2 regions of the Alistipes sp. 56_sp_Nov_56_25 genome follow, and region 2 is predicted to be linked to the other one. Evidence: riboswitches for the same ligand, from Rfam matches in the RefSeq annotation. Region 2 holds a riboswitch; the other holds the start of a gene.
The links. A riboswitch is a leader RNA that binds a small molecule or an ion and turns the genes downstream of it on or off. The one in region 2 is predicted to bind cobalamin.
Positions count from the first base shown of each region.

Region 1: it holds a riboswitch for cobalamin, as region 2 does, so the genes downstream of both, BHV64_RS07830 (PL29 family lyase N-terminal domain-containing protein) here and nrdD (anaerobic ribonucleoside-triphosphate reductase) in region 2, are expected to answer to the same signal.

Region 1 covers NZ_MNQF01000027.1:10,229-17,833, reverse strand. The annotation lists gene purB (adenylosuccinate lyase) at 1-699, shown strand, start outside; gene BHV64_RS07830 (PL29 family lyase N-terminal domain-containing protein) at 769-2,403, opposite strand; cobalamin riboswitch at 2,652-2,853, opposite strand; gene BHV64_RS07825 (hypothetical protein) at 3,139-3,351, opposite strand; partial or broken gene BHV64_RS07820 (amino acid permease) at 3,916-5,373, shown strand; gene BHV64_RS07815 (TonB-dependent receptor) at 5,370-7,605, opposite strand, start outside.
Region 2 covers NZ_MNQF01000061.1:132,307-139,911, forward strand. The annotation lists gene BHV64_RS09780 (TonB-dependent receptor) at 1-1,738, shown strand, start outside; gene BHV64_RS09785 (ECF transporter S component) at 1,750-2,262, shown strand; gene BHV64_RS09790 (DUF362 domain-containing protein) at 2,283-3,245, shown strand; cobalamin riboswitch at 3,402-3,597, shown strand; gene nrdD (anaerobic ribonucleoside-triphosphate reductase) at 3,737-5,830, shown strand; gene BHV64_RS09800 (4Fe-4S cluster-binding domain-containing protein) at 5,832-6,302, shown strand; gene BHV64_RS09805 (DUF2284 domain-containing protein) at 6,444-7,016, shown strand; gene BHV64_RS09810 (hypothetical protein) at 7,144-7,509, opposite strand.

The DNA of each region.
Region 1 (7,605 bases), on a different contig from region 2:
GCCTACCCCGAAATCGACTGGGTGGCTTTTGCCAACCGATTCGTGAACGAGACGCTGGGGCTGTGCCGTTCGCAGTACACCACGCAGATCGAGCACTACGACAACCTGGCGGCGATCTTCGACAACATGAAGCGCATCGACACCATTCTCATCGACCTCTCGCGCGACATGTGGACCTATATTTCGATGGAGTACTTCAAACAGCAGATCAAGGCCGGTGAGGTCGGATCGAGCGCCATGCCCCACAAGGTCAACCCCATCGACTTCGAAAACGCCGAGGGCAACTTCGGCATTGCCAACGCCGTTTTCGAGCACCTTTCGTCGAAGCTGCCCGTATCGCGTCTTCAGCGCGACCTGACCGACTCGACCGTGCTGCGCAACATCGGCGTGCCGATGGCCCACGCGGTGATCGCCCTGCAATCGCTGCTCAAGGGGCTGAACAAGGTGATCCTCAACCCCGAGGCGCTGGCGCGCGACCTGGAGAACAACTGGGCCGTGGTGGCCGAGGGCATCCAGACCATCCTGCGCCGCGAGGGTTTCCCGAAGCCCTACGAGGCGTTGAAGGCCCTGACGCGGACCAACGCCCACATCACCCGCGAGTCGATCGCGGCATTCATCGAAACGCTCGACGTCGCCGAATCAGTCAAGGAGGAGCTGCGCGCCCTCTCGCCCTCGACCTACACGGGCGTGTTCCGGTAGGCCGGAACCGACATCGAAAACAAAGGCAGGACCCGAAAGCGTCCTGCCTTTATTCGTCCCGACGGACCGTCACTCCTTGCAGCAACGCACCGTATAGCCGTAAGACCGGTTCATGTCCAGTTCATTATTGATCGAACCGCTGCTCGACAGTTTGCTGCGGAAGAAGAGGTAATAGGATTTGACCGAAGAGGTTTCCGCCGACCAGTAAGCGCCCAAACCGCCGGTCGAGCTGCGCAGCCCCACGATGGCGCCCGAACTGTAATTGCGATAGCCCTGCGCCGGATACCAGGCCGTCTGTTCCCCGTGGGTATAGGTCATACCGTAGTTCGTTCCGTCCCATACCGAAACGCCGTCGATGTACTGACGTCCCGAAATCAGATCCTCCCATGCACCGGTTCCAGGAACCCTGTACCCCGGCGGGCAGGGGTCGTTGAGCGTTTTGGCCTCACCCCACAATGTCGCGTTCGGCGACGCAAGCCAGTTATAGCCGGTTCCGACCTTATCGTTGTAGAACGTCATAGGATTGGCGGCAGCCCCGTCGGTCGTCGTCGCACTCTTGCTGAAAGCCCAGTCCAGCGCCGGATAAGCGGGATTCACCACCGTGCCGTTCTTTGCTTCGAGGAACGCATTGGCCGAAGTTTCCGTTTTCTCGCCCCCGTAGAACGGGTCCTTGCGCCCCCACTGGTAATACATGCCGTAAGCGTCCGTACCGCCTGCGGTCGTACCTGCGGCGCCCAGGTTGCGGTCCATGAAGACCGTCCCGTTCCCGTAGGTCATCGTCTGCGGAGCGTCGGTCACCCAGACATGCCAGCTCCAGACGACCTTTCCGTCCTGCATCAGGGCGACCAGCGCGTTGCCCCTGCCTTCGCCGACCGTGAGGAAAATATCGCCGGAGGTCGTGTCGAGGGCGACTCCCGAAACGAGTCCTTCGGAGTCGGTCCACAGCCAGTCGGCCGTCATGCCGTCCGCCATCTCGATCGCCGGCTCGAATCCGACCCCTTCGCCGGCTCCGTTTCCGCGTACCCGGGCATTGAAAACATACGTTCCGGGCGCCGAAACCACATAGCAGTTGGCCGTCCCCGCAACGCTCAAGTCGTTGACCTGCGCCGCCGAAAGAGTCCCGCCGTCCGTCAGCGCGATTTCCACCCGGCCGTTTCCGGCCTTTACCGACCGGAACAACTCCACCTGCTCGTCGCCCGTGGCTTCGACCGGATTTCCGGAGCCGTCCCCGATCTGCCACGGCGTCACGGCGGCGTCCGTCGTCACGGTCCAGAAACCTTTATCATCGCGCCCCACGACGGGGACAGGCCCCGAAACAGGCATTTTCGCTCCGGCGGCATCTTTCAGCCAGGGAATATCCTTTTCCGCGGCGAGTGTCCAGTAATACGCATCCCCGTCGACCGCAATGCCGATCAGCGGCGCTTCCGCCGCCGCATTGCAGGCTACCGTCACTTCGGTCCCGTCGCAGAACGTAAGGCGCACGCCGTCCTCCGTCTCGGCCAGCGACCGCACTTCCGACTGCGACACGGCTCCGGCCAGCGTCTTCAGCGAGACCAGGCCCGCATTCAGGTCTTCGATCTTTTGCAACAGTTCGGCCGAGGGGGGGGGAACGGGTTTGTCTCCATCCGGGTCCGAAGCCCCGGATTCGCTCTTGCAGCCGCCGAGAAGCAGCGCCCAGGAGCAGATCACAAATAATTTTTTCATCATACCTTGTTTTTTAGTTAATGGTTCCATCTGTTCCGTCCGTAAGGGACAGACTTCACGGAGAATACCGCGCAGGCAAAAACAGGCATGACGACCCGGCAAAGCATGGCGACGACTTCCTCATCCAACCGTAAAAAAGTCTGTCCGAAGAGGTTCGCAGCAACAGGAAAAAGAGGGCCGAAGCAAATAAGGACGCACGGAAAAACCGCCGGCGACGACTTCAGGCGCTCCCTTTCTCCGCAGGAGCAAACACCCTATCGCGCAAGGCAGGTCTTCTGACTTGTCCCCCGAGGCGGCGCCTTCCCGGTCCCGGAGGACCAGTGGCTCAAGAATGCCGCAACGAAAAAGCCCTTGCGGGCGGGACTCACAGCAGCGGGAACTGTTGCCGATTCACACGGCATTCCCTTTTAATTCCCCTCCACGGGGAAACCATTGCACGGCAAAGGTACACTTTTATCGGCAGGAAGCAAGCGATCCGGCGGAATATTTCCGCGAAACGCGCCCCGCCGCTCTGCGCAGCGGACCGTTCCGACCACGATGCGTCCCTTTTCCGGCAGACGGCGGCGCGACTTTGGCACGCGCCTTGTACTTATTTCAGTCAGCTGCGGCACAGCAACCGCAGTGAGGTTTCTTCATTTATTTAAGTTTGGGTTAGTAGTTTTAGGAGGGCAACCTCCTGGGGGCAGCAGGCAATCGTGAGATTCCCTGCTGTTTTTTTATCCCCGGAGGGCATCACTAACCGAACAGGTCGTTGAGCACGGCGGCCAGACGATACGACGCCAGGATCAGCTGGCATTCGGGCAGCAGGTAGGTGTCCGTCACGAACTGCTTGCCGTAGGTCCCGTCGGCCCGCTGCCAGTCGTAGATCACCCGGCAGGCGACGGCCGTTTCGTGCAGCCATTCACGGGGCGTAGCATCGGCTCCCGCAACGGCGAAGACCTCCCACACGCGAACCGTGTTTCGGGAAGATCGGCCGCAAGGCATCGCTGTCCCCGCCACTCACCCGCCGCAAAATGTCTTTTTCTCCTTCCACGTTACAACGCCGTGAATTTTCCTTTAAAGACACTATCATCAGGCATATGCCACAAATAAAACAATAAAAAGAAATAAAACCAAAATTATTCCGGTGAAAATTCCACAACAAGACCCGATAATCGGCCAAACGGTCCCCGGCGGACGGCGATTGCAGGTTCGGCACGCGCTTTGTACTTATTCCGGTCAGCTGCGGCACAGCAACCGCAGTGAGGTTTCTTCATTTATTTAAGTTTGGGTTAGTAGTTTTAGGAGGGCGACCTCCGGGGACAGCAGGCAATCGCGAGATTCCCTGCTGTTTTTGCATCCGCATGCCGGGCGCGCCGTTTCTGCGTGCGCAGGGTACGAAAAAGCCGCCCGGTGTTCCGATCGGTTCTTTGCAACGCTCCGGCCGCCGATTTCACGGGGCGGCAATGCGCTCCGGCACGAAAACTGTGCGGCGGACGACGAGGGAAAACAGCAAAATCCAACCTACCCACCATGGCAAAACGTAAAAATATCACCACGACGCAGCTGGCGCTGATGACCGCTGCAGCCGTCATCAGCCTGCGCGGGCTCCCGATGATGGCCCAGGAGGAACTGACGATGTTCTTCTACATTTTCTTCGCGACGTTCCTCTTCCTGATTCCTGCGGCCCTCGTGGGCGCCGAACTGGGCAGCGCCTTCGCCGACCGCGGCGGCGGCGTCTACACCTGGGTCAAGGAGGCTTTCAACCGCCACCTGGGTTTCTCGGCGATCTTCCTGCAATGGATTCAGAACGTCGTCTGGTATCCCACCGTACTGGGATTCGCCGCCGCGTCGATCGCCTACATGATCGGCGTTCCGGCTCTGGCGCAGAACGGGCTGTACGTCGGGTTGTTCTCGATTGCGATGTACTGGTGCGCGACGCTGGTGACCCTGCGCGGCACGTCGGCCATCTCGGGCATCACCTCGAAGGGATTTCTGATCGGCACGGTGCTCCCGGGCGTCGTCGTGATCGTGATGGCGGTCATCTGGATGGCCGGCGGCAACGAAATCGCCCTGAAGGAGATTCCGGCCGGCGTCTCGCAGATCGTCAACGTCGACGCCGCGCAGCACGTCCACCCGCGTCTCTTCCCCCACATCACGGGCATGAGCGACATCGCGTTCCTGGCGGGCATCCTGCTGCTGTTCGCCGGCGTGGAGGTGCACGCCGTGCACGCTCCGGAACTGGCCAAACCCCAGACGCAGTTCCCACGGGCGATGTTCCTCGCGGCGCTGATCTCGTTCGGACTGTTCACGCTGGGCGCGCTGGCCGTGGCCATCATCACCCCCTACGACCAGATCAACCTCCAGTCGGGGCTGTTCACCACCTTCCAGATCGCTTTCGAACGTTAACACGTGGGATGGCTCTCGAACGTCATGGGACTGCTCGTGGCCTTCGGTGCGCTGGCGGGCGTGATGTCGTGGATTTCGGGCCCCAGCCGCGGCCTGCTGTGGACGGCCAGGGACGGCGCTCTGCCCTGCTTCCTCCAGAAGACCAACAAGAACGGCGTGCAGCTCAACATACTGATTATCCAGGGCTGCATCGTGACGCTCCTCTCGTCGCTTTACATCGTGATGGACGACGTCAGCGTGGCGTTCTTCCTGTTGAGCGCCCTGACCGTGGGACTGTATCTGATCATGTACATGATGATGTACGCCGCGGGAATCCGCCTGCGCTACACGCAACCCAAGCTCATCCGCAGCTACCGCGTGCCGGGCGGAAACACGGGCATGTGGCTGATCGGAGGCGTAGGGTTCCTCGCCGTGCTGTTCTCGTTCATCGTCACCTTCTTCCCGCCTTCGCAACTGCCCGTGGGCAGTCCGGCGACGTACACGTGGCTGGTGGTGACCGGCACGGCGGTCTTCCTCGCGATCCCCTTCATCATCAGTTTCGCAATGGACAAACGGAACGCCCGGCGGACGCCGGAGGCTTAAAACTCGACCGTCAGGCCCAGCGTCGGGAGCAGCGTGCCGCTCACCTGTTCGAGGTATTTCATGCGGTAACGCCGTTCCGAAGCCGGAGCCGAGGGGTTCTCGATCTCCCCCGTGGACATCAGCACGTCGGGCTGGCGCAAACGACCGCCCGCAACGTTTTGCAGGTCGATGTAGAGACCCAGCATGCAGCGGCGGAAGTAAAACACCTTGTCGATGCGCACGTCCAGCTGTGCGAAGGCGTCGAGCCGCCCGGCGTTGTATTTCGAATAGTCGTAGTAGGGCCGTCCCTGCGCATCCCACGCCTCGACGAGCGACGAACGCTCCACGTCGTAGGGCGTGTAGGGCGCACCGCCCACGGCGCTCAGCTTCGCACCGAAGCTCCAGTGGCGCGGCAGGTCGTAGGTTCCGCTGACGTTGACCACGAAACGGTTGTCCCACGCCGAGGCGATCCACGGGGCCTGCCGGTCGTTGCGGTACTCCGAGCGGAACACGGTCACCGATCCCACGACGTTCACTCGCCCCGGAATCTGCCAGCGGGCCATCGCCTCGACGCCGTAGGCGCGCCCCTGCGCCGAGGAGACCAGCTTCTCGTTGCCCACCACGCCGTAATCGTTGCCCTTGCACGAGAGCGGAATCCCGTCCGCCACCGACAGCGGCACATCGCCGTAGCGTTTGTAAAATCCCTCGACCGAGACGATCAGCCGGTCGCGCAGCCGCCAGTCGACACCCGCGCTGAAGACCCCGACGCGCATGTAATCGAGCGATCGGTTGACCAGCGCGTCGTCCACCTTGAATCCCAACGCCGTGTAGGGCGGCAGCTGGCAGTAAAGTCCCGCGCTGCCGCTCACCGACCAGCCGGGACCTACCGCATAGGAGACCGAAGCCCGGGGCGACAGCTGGCGCCACACCCGCGCCATACGTCCCGAGTAGTCGCACCCGTCGGCGCGCAGGCCCGCCGAGGCGGTGAACCGCTTGTCGGCCGAGGCGTATTCGGCCCCGGCGAACAGCCCCCAGCCGACGATTCCCAGCCGGGTCCGGTAGTCCGACAACTGCGTCCTGTCGGTATAGAGCCGTTGCAGCGTGCGGTTCGTGTAGTCGGAATAATTCACCTCGACGCCCTCGCGGACGGTCCAGCGGCCCAGATAGGTGCGGTTCTCGGCCCGGAGCGTGGTCTTCTGCTCCACGGAGCGCAGCCGGAGCGTCAGGTTGTCCTCCGACGAATCATCGTTGCGCAGGTATTTCAGGTTGCGGTTGTTCAGGTAGTTGTGGCTCAAGGTCACGGTCTGCACGTGGCGGCCCGCATAGTGACGCCACGAAGCCCCCACCGTGAAGGTCTCCTGCCGGATGCGGGGCAGGTAGCTCAACAGGTATTCGGCGTCCTCGCCCTTCTCGTCGACGTTGAGACGCATGTTGTCGAATCCCGCAAGGGCCAGCACCGTCAGCTCGTCGCGCTCCGAAAGGCGTGTCTTGACTTTCGCCTGCCCGTCGATGTAGTTGGGCAGGAAGGGCAGCCCCAGCAGTTTGAACAGCAGTTGCAGGTAGGACTGGCGGATGGAAAACAGATAAGTCGTCTTGCCGCCGATGTGCCCGCTGCCGCTCAACCCCACTTCCGAGGCGCCCAACGTCGCTTTGAAGGTCTGCTTTTCGGCATTGCCGTCGCGGAGACTGAAGTCCAGCACGGAACTCAACGCCCCGGCCCGGTCGGCGGGAAAGGCTCCCGTATAAAAACTGATTTCGCGCACGAGGTCGGCGTTGACGATGCTCACCGGACCGCCCGTCGCCCCCTGCGTGGCGAAATGGTTGATGTTCGGGATTTCGATCCCGTCCATGTAGAACTTGTTCTCCGCAGGCCCGCCGCCGCGCACGATCAAATCGTTGCGATACCCCACGGGCGAGAAGGCCACGCCGGGATACGAGCGCACGATGCGCGACACGTCGCGGTTCGAGCCGGGGCTTTTCTCGATCTCCCGCAGGCCGATCACCTTCAAACTTACGGGACTCTCCGCCGTGACGCGGAACGGCGACGGACGGACCGTCACGGCCTCCAGCTGCGCGGCATCCTCCTCCAGCTCGACTTCGATAAAGGGCGTGGCGGCCGAGACCATGTATTCGGGCGTCGTGAGGCTCTTGTAGCCCACCGACGAGACCGCCAGCCGCCAGATGCCCGGCTTCACGCGCTCGATGCGGAACCTCCCCAGCGAGTCGGTCGAGGCTCCCTTCTGCTCCTGCCCG
Region 2 (7,605 bases):
CCTGCCGATGTCGGTGGCGGTCGTGGACCGCGACGAAATCGCCCGCCGGCAGGAGGCATCGGTGCTTCCGCTGCTCACGGAACAGGTTCCGGGGCTGTTCGTCACGGGACGCGGCGTGATGGGTTACGGCGTCTCGGACGGCGCGGCCGGAGGCATCAGCCTGCGCGGCATCGGCGGAGGGTCGGCGGCCCAGATGCTCGTGCTGATCGACGGGCATCCGCAGTACATGGGGCTGTTCGGCCATCCGATCGCCGACGCCTACCAGTCGATGCTCGCCGAGCGGGTCGAGGTGGTGCGCGGACCGGCGTCGGTGCTCTACGGCTCGAACGCCATGGGCGGGGTGATCAACATCGTCACCCGCCGGCAGCGCGAGGAAGGCGTGAAAACCGACCTGAACGTGGGCTACGGCTCGTGGAACACCTTGCAGACCGAAGCAGCCAACCGCATCCGCAAAGGCCGCTTCACGAGCGTCGTGACCGGCTCGTACAACCGCACGGACGGCCACCGCGCCGACATGGGTTTCGAGCAGTACGGCGGATATGCCAAGGTCGGCTACGAGATCAGCCGCCGCTGGAACGCTTACGCCGATGTGAACCTGACACACTTCAACGCCTCGAATCTGGGCGAAATCACCGCGCCCGTCTTCGACAACGACTCCCGCATCACGCGCGGCATGGCATCCGTCTCACTGGAAAACTCGTACGACCGGACTTCGGGCGCGTTGAAGTTCTTCTACAACTGGGGCCGTCACCGGATCAATGACGGCTACGGCGCAGGCGAGGAGCCGCGCGACTACCGTTTCAACTCGAAGGACCGGATGCTGGGCGTCTCGTGGTATCAGAGCGCCGGACTGTGGCGCGGCAGCCGCCTGACGGCGGGCATCGACTGGCAGCGCTTCGGGGGCCGGGCGTGGAACCGGTTCACGGCAGACGGCCGCGAGGAGCCGATCGTGGACCAGACGGAGGACGAAATCGCCGGATACGCCGATTTCCGGCAGTCGCTGGGACGCCTCACCGTCGACGCCGGGGTGCGTATCGACCACCACACCCGCACCGGCACGGAGTGGGTTCCGCAGGCGGGCATCTCGCTGCGGGCCGCACGCGACGGAGCGCTGAAGGCGATGGTGAGCAAGGGCTTCCGCAACCCAGTGCTCCGCGAACTCTACATGTTCGGGGTGAAGAATCCCGATCTGAAGCCCGAACGGCTGTGGAACTACGAACTTTCGTGGACCCAGCGGCTGGCCGGAGGAAGCGTGTCGTACGGCGTCAACCTCTTTTATATCGAGGGCGAGGACATCATCCGGCGCGGCAGGGCAGACGGCCGCAACATCCTGCTCAACCAGGCCCGGATCGAAAACTGGGGCGCGGAGGCCGACGCCGCATGGCGCATCGGCGGGGGATGGAGCGTCAATGCCAATTACAGCTGGCTCCGGATGGAGTATCCCGTGCCGGCGTCCCCCGAACACAAACTCTACGCCGGAGGCGATTTCGGGAAGGGCCGCTGGTCGGTGTCGACGGGCGTGCAGTACATCGCAGGGCTTTACACGGCGGCGGCTCCCGATCCGGAAGTCCGGGAAGCGGGATTCGTGCTCTGGAACCTGCGCGCGTCGCTGCGCGTAAACCGTTTGCTGACGATCTTCGTCCGGGGCGAAAACCTGCTGGCCGAACGTTATGAGATCAATGCCGGATACCCGATGCCCCGGGCGACGGTCTTCGGCGGACTGAAGTTAAACCTTTAATTGAAATAACCATGAAAACGTCCTCTGTAACACTCTATTCGACCGGCTACCGGGAGACGCGTACATACCTCGCGGCAGCCCTGTTCGCGGCGGGCAATATCGTCCTGCCGCAGTTGTGCCACCTCGTGCAGCTGGGAGGTCCCACGATGCTGCCGATCTACTTCTTCACGCTCGTCGGCGCCTACAAATACGGCTGGCGCACGGGACTGTTGACAGCCCTCGCTTCGCCGCTCGTGAACGCCGCGCTGTTCGGGATGCCCGCCGTCACGGCGCTGCCGGCGATCCTCGTGAAATCGGCGCTGCTGGCCGGAGCGGCAGGGTATGCGGCCCGGCGTTTCAACCGCGTGTCGGTGGCGCTGCTCGCCGCCGTCGTGCTGTTCTACCAGATCGTCGGATCGGCCGGGGAATGGGCCTTGACGGGCAGCTTCACGGCCGCCGTGCAGGATTTCCGGATCGGGATTCCCGGCATGTTATTGCAGGTGTTCGGCGGATACCTCTTTATAAAATACGTAATACGCAAATAGCCATGATGAAAAAAATCTGTATGATCTCCTTTGTTTTGCATTTCGCGGCCGCAGGTTCCGGCTGTGCGTCGGGCAACGACAAAAAGGCGGCGGAGGCGGCTCCCGCCAAAGTCTACATGACCCGCGACATCTCGCCCGCGGGAATGAAAGCCGTCTACGAGGCCCTGGGCCGGAAGGCCGAAGGGAAGAAGGTCGCCGTGAAACTCTCGACCGGAGAGCCGGGAGGCAACAATTTCCTGCAACCGGCCCTGATCGGCGATCTGGTGAAGTCGGTGAAGGGCACGATCGTCGAGTGCAACACGGCCTACGGCGGCGGACGCGCCAAGACCGAAGACCACCTGAAAGCCGCCGCCGACCACGGGTTCACAGCCATCGCTCCGGTGGACATCATGGACGCCGAGGGCGAAGTGCGCCTGCCCGTCGAGGGCGGCAGGCACCTCAAATACGACATCGTAGGCTCTCACTTCCCGGAGTACGATTTCGTGGTGGTTCTTTCGCATTTCAAGGGGCACGCGATGGGCGGATTCGGCGGCGCGATCAAGAACATCTCCATCGGCATCGCCTCGTCGGCCGGAAAAGCGTGGATTCACTCGGCCGGAAAGACCGAGGACACCGAGAAACTGTGGAGCAGCCTGCCCGCGCAGGACGATTTTCTGGAGTCGATGGCCGAAGCGGCCAAAGCGATCGCCGCCCATTGCGGCGAACGGATTCTCTACATCAGCGTTATGAACAACCTCTCGGTGGACTGCGACTGCGACGCGCATCCCGAACCGCCCCGCATGGGCGACATCGGCATCCTCGCCTCGCTGGACCCCGTGGCGCTGGACCAGGCGTGCGTCGACCTGGTGTACGCCTCGCCCGACGAGGGCAAGGTCCATCTGATCGAACGCATGGAGTCGCGCCACGGCATCCACACGCTCGAACACGCCGAGGCCATCGGCATCGGCAGCCGGCAGTACGAGTTGGTCGATCTGGACAAATAGCGGAAGCGGCACGTCCCGTGGAAGACATCCCCGTTCCTTGGGGATGTCTTTTTTTTGCCCGCGGCGGAACGGAGCCATCCGCCCGGGGCGTGCATTTGTTCACAAAATGTTCATTAAAAGCCCCGAAGCATGTTTCCTTTCCGGAGAACTATCCCTATATTTGCTTTCGTGCAAGGTTCTCCGCCGACGGCTGTCGGCACGAGATCAAAAGGGAACTCCTGTGAAAATCAGGGACTATTCCCGTAGCTGTAAGCCCCGTTGCGTTCCGCACACTCTTTAGCCACTGTCCCCCGGGACGGGAAGGCGTGCGGAAGGGGCGAGTCAGAAGACCTGCCTTGCCGGGAAGGGTGGCCGCCTTCGGGATTTAGGGCGATACCCGGACCTTTTTATACCGAACATGTTTTTCGAGGGAATTCCGCCCTTTTCTGCGGCCGCAGCAGAAGAGAACGGGGTTTCGCACCGCACAGGCACACAACAAATATGGGATAAATATGGGCATTTCGGAAATTTACATCGTCAAACGCGACGGCAAACGGGCGCCGTTCTCGGTCGAAAAGATCAAACGCGCGATCAGCAAGGCGTTCCTCTCGGTGGGCGGCTACGCCACGGACGACGACCTCACGTCGGTGTTGAGCCGCGTCCGCGTTTCGGACGGCATGTCGGTCGAGGAGATTCAGAACCAGGTGGAGGTGGCCCTGATGGCCGAGCGTTATTTCGCCGTGGCCAAGAGCTACATGCTCTACCGCCAGAAGCACTCCGAGGACCGCGAAGACCGCGAGAAACTCGAATTTCTGATCAACTACTGCGACGCGAAGAACCCCGCGACGGGGTCGAAATACGACGCCAACGCCAACGTCGAGAACAAGAACATCGCCACGCTGATCGGCGAACTCCCGAAGCGGAACTTCATCCGCCTGAACCGCCGTCTGCTGACCGACCGCATCAAGGAGATGTACGGCAAGGAGCTGTCGGACAAATACCTGCGTCTGCTCAACGGCCACTTCATCTACAAGAACGACGAAACGTCGATGGCCAACTACTGCGCCTCGATCACGATGTACCCGTGGCTGCTGGGCGGCACGCTGTCGGTGGGCGGCAACTCGACGCGCCCGACCAACCTCAAGTCGTTCTGCGGCGGGTTCGTCAACATGGTCTTCATCGTCTCGTCGATGCTCTCGGGAGCCTGCGCGACGCCCGAATTCCTGATGTACATGAATTATTTCATCGAACAGGAGTACGGCGAGGATTACTACACGCGCGCCGACGAAGTGGTCGACCTCTCGAAGAAACGGCGCACGATCGACAAGATGATCACCGACTGCTTCGAGCAGATCGTCTACTCGATCAACCAGCCCACCGGGGCGCGGAATTTCCAGGCCGTGTTCTGGAACGTCGCCTACTACGACCGCTACTATTTCGAGTCGCTTTTCGGGGAATTCGTCTTCCCGGACGGCTCGAAACCCCACTGGGAGTCGCTGTCGTGGTTGCAGAAACGGTTTATGACGTGGTTCAACCGCGAACGCACGAAAACCGTGCTGACCTTCCCCGTCGAGACGATGGCGCTGCTGACCCGCGACGGCGACGTGATGGACCGCGAGTGGGGCGACTTCACGGCCGAAATGTACGCCGCGGGGCACTCGTTCTTCACCTACATCAGCGACAACGCCGACTCGCTGTCGTCGTGCTGCCGCCTGCGGAACGAGATCCGGGACAACGGGTTCAGCTACACGCTGGGCGCCGGAGGCGTCTCGACGGGTTCGAAGAGCGTGCTGACGATCAACCTGAACCGCTGCATCCAGTACGCCGTGAAGAACGGCATGCACTACCTCGCCCATCTGGAGGAGATAGTGGACCTGGTGCACAAGGTGCAGATAGCCTACAACGAGAACCTCAAGGAACTGAAGGCCAAGGGCATGCTGCCGCTCTTCGACGCGGGGTACATCAACCTCGCACGGCAGTATCTCACCGTCGGCGTCAACGGGCTGGTCGAGGCTGCGGAATTCCTGGGCATCCGCATCGACGACAACGACGACTACGCCGCTTTCGTGCAGGGGGTATTGGGGCTGATCGAGCGTTACAACCGGAAATACCGCTCGAAGGAGGTGATGTTCAACTGTGAGATGATCCCGGCGGAAAACGTCGGCGTGAAGCACGCCAAGTGGGACCGCGAGGACGGATATGCCGTGCCGCGCGACTGCTACAACTCCTATTTCTACGTCGTGGAGGACGAGTCGCTGAACGTCATCGACAAGTTCCGCCTCCACGGACGCCGCTACATCGAGCATCTCACGGGCGGCTCGGCCCTGCACATGAACCTCGAGGAGCACCTCTCGAAGGAGCAGTACCGCCACCTGCTGCGCGTGGCGGCCGCCGAAGGATGCAACTACTTCACGTTCAACATCCCCAACACGATGTGCAACAAGTGCGGGCACATCGACAAACGCTACCTGAAGGAGTGCCCCGCATGCCACTCGGACGACGTGGACTACCTGACGCGCGTGATCGGCTACATGAAGCGCGTTTCGAACTTCTCGGCGGCTCGCCAGCAGGAGGCCGCGCGGCGCTATTACGCCAAGGCGGAGTAGGATGGTGCGGTATCACAATTTCGACGTGGTGTTCGCCGAGATTCCCGGCGAAACGACCCTGGCGCTCAACATCACGGGCTGTCCCAACCGCTGCCCGGGATGCCACAGCCCGCACTTGCAGGCGGACGAAGGGCGCGTGCTCGACGAGGCGGAACTGCTGGGGCTGCTGGCCCGTTACGGACGTTCGGTGACCTGCGTCGCATTCATGGGCGGCGACGCCGGGCCGCACAAGATCGCCCGGCTGGCAGGGACCGTACGGAAAACCTGCCCGGAGCTGCGCACGGCATGGTATTCGGGCCGGGAGGAGCTGCCGGAGGGTTTCGAGGCCGCGGCATTCGACTACGTCAAACTGGGCGGATGGGTCGAGGCGCTGGGTCCGCTGACGGCGCCGACGACCAACCAGCGGCTCTACCGGGTCGGACCGGACGGGACGATGGAGGACATCACGAAGCTGTTCCGGCGCAAGCCGTGACGCGACGCCGTTTTGCCGGTGGGAGCCGGAAATTCAGAGATTAGTTTAGCGTTGTCTGCCATGCAACGACTTACGGCCGGCTCCCACGGCAAATGGTGCGAAAACCGCCCGGAACGGCGGTTTTTTTCATAACTTTGCCGCATGGATCATTCGTTTCGATACACCGCCCGGGATTTCACGGCGGAACTGCCCGCCGCAGCATACGTCGCCCGCTTCCGCGACGCCGAACGGGTGGGCGGCTATTGCCGGGAGTGCGGCAACTACGGCCGCAGCTGGGGATGCCCGCCGTTCGGGTTCGATATGGAGGAGTACGTCACGCGTTACGGCACGGCGCTGCTCGTCGCGACCAGAATCACGCCCGAGGAGCCGGGACTCCCGGTCTCCGAAGCGGGACGCCTGATCCTGCCCGAACGGCAGCGGCTCGAACGTCGGCTGCTGGAGATGGAACGGCAATACGGCGGACGCTCGTTCGCCTACGTCGGAACGTGCATTCACTGTCCCGAGGGGAGTTGCACGCGCCCCGAAGGCAGGCCCTGCCGCCATCCGGAACTGGTGCGGCCGTCGCTCGAAGCCTGCGGATTCGACGTGGCACGCACGGCCTCCGAACTGTTCGGAATCGAGATGAAGTGGGGCAGCGGAGGCCGCATGCCCGAGTACCTGACGCTCGTATGCGGATTTTTCCACGACGCGGAATCGGTCGTATGGAACGGATAAGGGCGGTTTTCAACCGGAGCGGCGGCAAGGATTCGGCGCACGCGCCGCTGCGGCCGTCCGGTCGGGCGCATACGAGATCGTCGCGCTGCTGACGACCGTCGGCACCGGCAAGGAGCCTGACGCGCGGTCAGACGTTGAGCTGGTTGCCCTCGGCAAACAGGGAGTCGAGGATCAGGCGCAGTTCGGAGAGAAGCTCCTCCTCGTCCAACCCGCCGTTCAGGGAGAAGAATTTTCCCGGAGGCGTGCAGTACTGCACCGTCGAGGCGGCCTCGCAGGACTCGATGCCGCAGATGATGACCGCATCGACATCGTCCTCGTGGCGCAGCATGGCGTTGTAGAACGCCAGCAGGTAGCGCGGAGTGCTTATCGGCGGAACGAGCACCATCGTTCCCGAGGCGTCGAACTTGTCGGGTGAGTTGATCTCCTTCAGGCCGTACTGGCCTGCGATCCGGCCGGCGGTCTTCGCCGGAACTCCATACAGCACGATGTTCATAAGCGTTCGTCTTTGGAAAAAGGCGCGGCCGGCTTGCTGATCGCGTCCGACCCGTTATGGCGGCAACGTGTCCGTTTCCTTGCCGCTCCTTTTCCG